2 linked regions of the Actinomadura rubteroloni genome follow. The main gene of each other region encodes a partner of the protein of the gene in region 2 in a complex. Links are inferred from orthologs where the notes say so. Each region holds a gene or a part of one and is shown on either strand. Other genes may lie near its edges.

Region 1 (3,513 bases), on a different replicon or contig from region 2:
ACGAGCCCGGCGGCGGCGATCCCGACGGCCACGATGCCGAGCCCGACGTAGAAGCCGACCCAGAACGGGCCTTGGCACAGGGAGACTCCCCCGGTGACGAAGCCCGCGAAGATGATCGTGACCGCGACCCAGGAACTGGCCCGGCCGGCGTGCGAGCCGGGAGAATCTTCGGACATGGTGCCCCCCTCATCAGGTGCCTCAATACAGCTAACCGCACACCGCCGGGGTCGAACGGCGCCCGGGGTGGATTGCGTCGCAGGGTGACCTAGACCATTCTGGGTCTCGCCTACGATGGCAATCGTACGTGTGGTGTGCGCGCCGCCCTCAGGCGGTGACCCACGATCTGCAAGGAGCCTCCTAGAGTGCCGCCAGTCATCGACAAGATCCTTCGTGCGGGCGAAGGCAAAACCCTGCGCAAGCTCAAGAAGCTCGCGGATCAGGTCAACTCGATCGAGGAGGACTTCCTCGACATGAGCGACGCCGAGCTGCGTGAGCTGACCGACAAGTACCGGGAGCGCATCGCCGACGGCGAGTCCCTGGACGAGCTGCTCCCCGAGGCGTTCGCCACCGCACGCGAGGCCGCCAAGCGGGTGCTCGGCCAGCGGCACTACGACGTCCAGATCATGGGCGGCGCCGCGCTGCACCTCGGCAACATCGCGGAGATGAAGACCGGTGAGGGCAAGACCCTGACCTGCGTGCTCCCCGCGTACCTCAACGCCCTGTCGGGCGAGGGCGTGCACGTCGTGACGGTGAACGACTACCTGGCCAAGCGCGACGCGGAGTGGATGGGCCGCGTCCACCAGTTCCTCGGCCTGGAGGTCGGCGTCATCCTCCCGCAGATGACGCCGGACGAGCGCCGCGCCGCGTACGCCGCCGACATCACCTACGGCACGAACAACGAGTTCGGCTTCGACTACCTGCGCGACAACATGGCCTGGTCGCTGGAGGAGTGCGTCCAGCGCGGCCACAACTTCGCGATCGTGGACGAGGTGGACTCCATCCTGATCGACGAGGCCCGCACCCCGTTGATCATCTCGGGTCCCGCCGAGCAGAACTCCAAGTGGTACAGCGAGTTCGCCAAGATCGTCCCGCGGCTGAAGCGCGCCGAGCTGGTCAGCACGGCCGGTCAGGTGGACGAGTACGGTCCGGGCGACTACGAGGTGAACGAGAAGAAGCGCACGGTCGGCATCACCGAGTCCGGCGTCGAGAAGGTCGAGGACTGGCTCGGCATCGACAACCTGTACGACTCGGTGAACACGCCGCTGGTGAGCTTCCTGAACAATGCCCTGAAAGCCAAAGAACTCTACAAACGCGACAAGGACTACGTCGTCATGAACGGCGAAGTGCTCATCGTGGACGAGTTCACCGGCCGTATCCTCCACGGCCGCCGCTACAACGAGGGCATGCACCAGGCCATCGAGGCCAAGGAGGGGGTGACGATCAAGGACGAGAACCAGACGCTCGCCACGATCACCCTCCAGAACTACTTCCGCATGTACGACAAGCTCTCGGGCATGACCGGCACCGCCGACACCGAGGCCGCGGAGTTCAACAAGACCTACAAGATCGGCGTCGTCCCGATCCCGACGAACAAGCCGATGGTCCGCAAGGACGTCGCCGACGTCGTCTACAAGACCGAGCAGGCCAAGTTCGAGGCCGTCGTCGACGACATCGCCGAGCGGCACGAGAAGGGCCAGCCGGTCCTGGTCGGCACGACGTCGGTGGAGAAGTCCGAGCGGCTGTCGCGGATGCTGCGCCGGCGCGGCGTCCAGCACCAGGTGCTGAACGCCAAGCACCACGAGCAGGAGTCGGCGATCATCGCCGAGGCGGGCCGCAAGGGCGCCGTCACGGTCGCGACGAACATGGCGGGCCGCGGCACCGACATCATGCTCGGCGGCAACCCCGACTTCCGCGCCGACCTGGAGCTGCACCAGCGCGGCCTGTCGCCGCTGGAGACGCCCGACGAGTACGAGGCGGCGTGGCCGGAGGCGCTGGACAAGGCCAAGGAGGCCGTGAAGGGCGAGCACGAGGAGGTCGCCGAGGCGGGCGGTCTCTACGTCCTCGCGACCGAGCGGCACGAGTCGCGGCGCATCGACAACCAGCTCCGCGGCCGGTCCGGCCGCCAGGGCGACCCGGGCGAGTCGCGCTTCTACCTGTCCCTCGAGGACGACCTGATGCGCCTGTTCAACTCCGCGCGGGTCGAGGCGCTGATGACGCGGCTCAACATCCCCGACGACGAGCCGATCGAGTCCAAGCTCGTCAGCGGCGCGATCAAGTCCGCGCAGGGCCAGGTCGAGCAGCAGAACTTCGAGATGCGCAAGAACATCCTGAAGTACGACGAGGTCATGGACCGGCAGCGCAAGGTGATCTACGCCGAGCGCCGCAAGGTCCTGGAGGGCGCGGACCTCACCGAGCAGATCTCCAACATGATCGACGAGGTCGTCAACGGGTACGTCGCGGGCGCGACGGCCGAAGGCTTCGCCGAGGAGTGGGACCTGGAGAAGCTCTGGGGCGCGTTCCGCCAGCTCTACCCGATCGGCGTGAAGATCGAGGACCTGGCCGAGGACGAGGACGACATCTCCGGCCTGGACGCCGAGACGCTCGCCGAGCGCCTCCGCGAGGACGCCCACTCGGCCTACGCCAAGCGCGAGGAGGAGCTGGGCTCGGAGGTCATGCGGGAGCTGGAGCGGCGGGTCATCCTGTCGGTCCTGGACCGCAAGTGGCGCGAGCACCTCTACGAGATGGACTACCTTCAGGAGGGCATCGGCCTGCGGGCGATGGCGCAGCGCGACCCGCTGGTGGAGTACCAGCGCGAGGGCTACGAGATGTTCAACGCCATGCTCGACGGCATCAAGGAGGAGTCGGTCGGCTACCTCTTCAACCTCGAGGTCGAGGTGGAGGAGCAGCCCGCTCCGGCGGTCGGCGCGAACCCGGTGGCGCTGACGGCGACCGCGGCGGACGCGGCCGAGGACGACGTCGAGGAGGCCGAGGACGAGGCTCCGGTCGTCCACGCCAAGGGCCTGGAGGACCGGCACCGTCCGAAGAAGCTGGAGTACAGCGCGCCGACCGTGGACGGCGAGGGCGGCGTGGAACTGCACAGCGAGGAGGAGTCGGACGAGTACGCCGGCGTCTCCCGCAACGACCCGTGCCCGTGCGGCTCGGGCAAGAAGTTCAAGCGCTGCCACGGCGACCCGCGCAACCGCGACTGAGCCGTACGCCGACGGCCTCCCGGGACGCCCCGGGAGGCCGTCGGCGTTCTCAGGCGGCGCGGGCGAGGCGGCGCGCGGGGACGGTCGTCTCCAACTGGACGCAGCGCCACCGCCCGCGCAGGAACTCAAGACGCAGGGCGAGCGCGCGGACGTCCGTCCCGAGGCGCAGGACGGCGCCCGCCTCGGCGGCGTGCGGGGACGGCCGCTGCACCCAGGACGTGAGCACCTGCGGCGGCGCGGCCCGTCCGGGCTGCGGGACGCGGGCGGCGAGCCCGGCGCGGATCTCGGGGAGCACGGCGCGCGC
Region 2 (3,102 bases):
CGCCGCCGTGGTCGCGGATGTGCTGCTCGGCGATCGTGTCGAGGTCCAGCGTGGTGATGCCGGGCTTCACCGCCGCCCGCAGCACCTCCAGCGTCCGCCCGACGAGCAGCCCCGCCGCGCGCATCAGCTCGACCTGCTCGGCGGTCTTCACCTGGATCGCCGGCCTGCGCCGTTTGAACATCATTCCCCTCCCCCTGGACCGGCGGCGGGCCGCGCCGGGAACCCCCGGCGGGCCGCGTGCCGTCTCACGCCGCGGGGGACTCCAGCGCGGTCAGCGCGCGCCGGGTGACCTCCTCGACCGTGCCGGTCGCCTCGATCCGGACGAGGATCCCCTCGCCGCCGTAGAACTGCACCAGCGGAGCCGTCTCGCGCTGGTAGACCTCCAGCCGGTGCCGGACGACCTCTTCCTTGTCGTCCTCGCGCTGGAACAGGTGCCCGCCGCAGTCGTCGCAGACGTCGTCGCGCTTGTCGTCGAAGTCGACGTGCCAGATCTTCTGGCAGGACACGCAGGTGCGCCGGCCCGACAGCCGCCGGACGACCTCGTCCTCGTCCACCACCAGTTCGAGGACGACGTCCAGCCGGACGTCCCACTCGGCGAGCATCTTCTTCAGCGTCTCGGCCTGCGGGACGTTCCGGGGGAAGCCGTCCAGCAGGAAGCCGTTCCGCGCGTCGGGCTCGCCGAGCCGGTCCCGGACCATCGCGATCGTCACCTCGTCGGGGACGAGGTCGCCGCGGTCCATGTACTCCTTGGCCCGGCGGCCGAGGTCGGTGCCCTCGCTCACGTTCGCGCGGAAGATGTCACCCGTCGAGATCTTCGGGACCGACAGATGACCTGCGATGAACTGGGCCTGTGTCCCCTTGCCCGCACCCGGGGGGCCCACCAGAACGATGCGCATCTACCGGAGGAAGCCCTCGTAGTTGCGCTGCTGGAGCTGAGATTCGATCTGCTTCACGGTATCCAGTCCGACGCCGACGATGATGAGAATGCTCGTCCCGCCGAAGGGGAAGTCCTGGGTCGCCTTCAACAGTGCGAACGCGACCATCGGAATCAGTGCGACGAGCCCCAGGTACAGCGCACCGGGTGTGGTGATCCGGGTCAGCACATAGTCGAGGTACTCGGCGGTCGGCCGGCCCGGACGGATGCCTGGGATGAACCCACCATACTTCTTCATGTTGTCGGCGACTTCAGTGGGGTTGAACGTGATGGCCACATAGAAGTACGTGAAGAAGATGATGAAGACGAAGAACACGGCCATGTGCCAGGGATTCCCCTGGTCCAGGTACGGCTTGAGGTCCTGGAGCCACTTGGTGTTCGGCCAGAGCTGGGTCGCCAGCAGCGGCAGGTAGAGCAGCGAGGAGGCGAAGATCACGGGGATGATGCCCGCCTGGTTGACCTTCAGCGGGATGTAGGTGGACGTCCCGCCGTACATCCGCCGCCCGACCATCCGCTTGGCGTACTGGACGGGAATGCGCCGCTGCGCCTGCTCCACGAACACGACGCCCGTCATGATCGCCAGACCGACGATCACGACCATCGCGAAGACGAAGCCGCCCTTCTGCTGGTAGATGCTCCAGAACTGCTGCGGGAACACCGCGACGACCTGCGTGAAGATCAGGATCGACATGCCGTTGCCGACGCCGCGGTCGGTCACCAGCTCGCCGAGCCACATGATCACCGCGGTGCCGGCCGTCATGCAGACCACGATCGTGATGATCGTGAAGACGTCCGTCTTGTAGAGGACGCTGTCGGCGCCGGAGATGCCCTGGAAGAGCTGCCCGGTGCTCGCCATCGCGACGATGCCCGTCGACTGCAGGATCGCCAGCCCGACCGTCAGGTACCGCGTGTACTGGGTGATCTTCGTCGTCCCGGCCTGGCCCTCCTTCTTGAGGGCCTCCAGGCGCGGAATCACGACCGTCAGGAGCTGCAGGATGATGCTCGCGGTGATGTACGGGTAGATACCGAGAGCGAAGATCGACAGCTTGAGCAGCGCGCCGCCGCTGAACAGGTCGACAAGGCCGTAGAGCTGGCTCTGCGACTTGGCCGCGTCGGCGGTGTCCGCCAGCACCTTGGTGTTCACGCCCGGAGCAGGGAGCATCGCGCCGATCCGGTACACGACGATCATCGCGAGCGTGAACAAGATTTTCTTACGCAGGTCAGGCGTACGGAAAGCCCGAGCGAACGCGGTCAGCACCATTCCTCCTGCGCGACTGACGAATCCATGACAGCCGTGGGGCCGGTTTCAGATCAAGTGGACGTCGGGGAGACGACGGAGGGCCGCCCCCGCCGCTGCGACTCTAGCAGCGAGTGTGACCAGGGCCGCACCCCCGCGCGCACGGACCCGGTGGTCCCTGGCACACGGTGAGCACGGCCCTGGCCTCACGTGAGCGATTTCTTACAGCTCGTCGGCGGATCCTCCGGCGGCGGTGATCTTCTCCTTGGCCGAGCCGGAGAAGGCGTGCACCTTCACCTGCACGGCGACCGAGATCTCACCGGTGCCGAGGATCTTGACCGGACGGTTCCGGCGCACCGCGCCCTTCGCCGCCAGGTCCTCCGCCGTGACCTCGCCGCCCTGCGGGTACAGCTCGGCGAGCTTGTCCAGGTTCACGACCTGGAACTCGACCCGGTTCGGGTTCTTGAAGCCCTTGAGCTTCGGAACCCGGCGGATCAGCGGCATCTGGCCGCCCTCGAACCCGACGGGGACGGTGCTGCGCGCCTTGGTGCCCTTGGTGCCGCGACCCGAGGTCTTGCCCTTGGACGCCTCGCCGCGGCCCTTGCGGGTCTTCGCGCGGTTGGCGCCGGGGGCCGGACGAAGGTGGTGCACCTTCAGCGGGCCGCCTTCGGTGGCGTCGTTCGCCATGTCAGTCGACCTCCTCGACGGCGACCAGGTGGTTCACCGTCCGGATCATGCCGAGCACCTCGGGACGGTCCTCGCGGACCACGCTCTGCCCGATCTTCTTCAGGCCGAGGGTGCGCAGCGTGTCACGCTGGTTCTGCTTCTCACTGATCACGGACTTGGTCTGCGTGATCTTCAGCTTCGCCATCAGCCCGCGACCTCCGCCCGAGGCTCGCTGCCGGCGGCGCGCGCCCGCAGCATCGCGGCG

The links. Proteins that work in one complex are often made in the same cells at the same time.
Region 1: the proteins of secY (region 2) and secA are in contact, whole or in part, in a crystal structure (PDB 3DIN), measured with the Thermotoga maritima proteins. The link is inferred for Actinomadura rubteroloni from one-to-one orthologs. Residues at the interface, in WP_004081795.1 of Thermotoga maritima: Glu108, Gly109, Glu110, Glu111, Ala236, Glu237, Arg238, Arg239, Ile240, Thr241, Ile242, Gln243, Tyr244, Ala245, Arg246, Arg247, Val248, Thr249, Gly250, Arg251, Arg252, Val253, Tyr254, Gly256, Ala257, Ser258, Thr259, Tyr260, Leu261, Pro262; in WP_004082002.1 of Thermotoga maritima: Glu261, Ala262, Arg263, Lys300, Ala301, Arg302, Thr303, Ile304, Ile305, Leu323, Tyr324, Asp325, Pro326, Val329, Ser330, Tyr333, Ile336, Lys340, Phe345, Val349, Glu363, Phe364, Tyr374, Ser375, Gly376, Gly377, Glu393, Ile395, Thr482, Ser483.

Annotation. Positions count from the first base shown.
Region 1 is NZ_MTBP01000001.1:1,580,919-1,584,431, forward strand. Bases 1-3,409 are described here. They hold secA (preprotein translocase subunit SecA), read left to right. Parts: upstream 1-362; coding sequence 363-3,209; downstream 3,210-3,409. Other genes in these bases: BTM25_RS07035 (hypothetical protein), read right to left, coding at 1-176; BTM25_RS07045 (Rv3235 family protein), read right to left, coding at 3,259-3,409. In the rest of the region: more of BTM25_RS07045, read right to left, coding at 3,410-3,513. UniProt on the Escherichia coli protein: Required for protein export, interacts with the SecYEG preprotein conducting channel.
Region 2 is NZ_MTBP01000002.1:1,894,577-1,897,678, forward strand. What follows is about bases 45-3,042. They hold secY (preprotein translocase subunit SecY), read right to left. Parts: upstream 2,193-3,042; coding sequence 897-2,192; downstream 45-896. Other genes in these bases: map (type I methionyl aminopeptidase), read right to left, coding at 45-181; BTM25_RS20135 (adenylate kinase), read right to left, coding at 246-896; rplO (50S ribosomal protein L15), read right to left, coding at 2,394-2,858; rpmD (50S ribosomal protein L30), read right to left, coding at 2,860-3,042; rpsE (30S ribosomal protein S5), read right to left, coding at 3,042-3,042. Outside these bases: more of map, read right to left, coding at 1-44; more of rpsE, read right to left, coding at 3,043-3,102. UniProt on the Escherichia coli protein: The central subunit of the protein translocation channel SecYEG. Consists of two halves formed by TMs 1-5 and 6-10.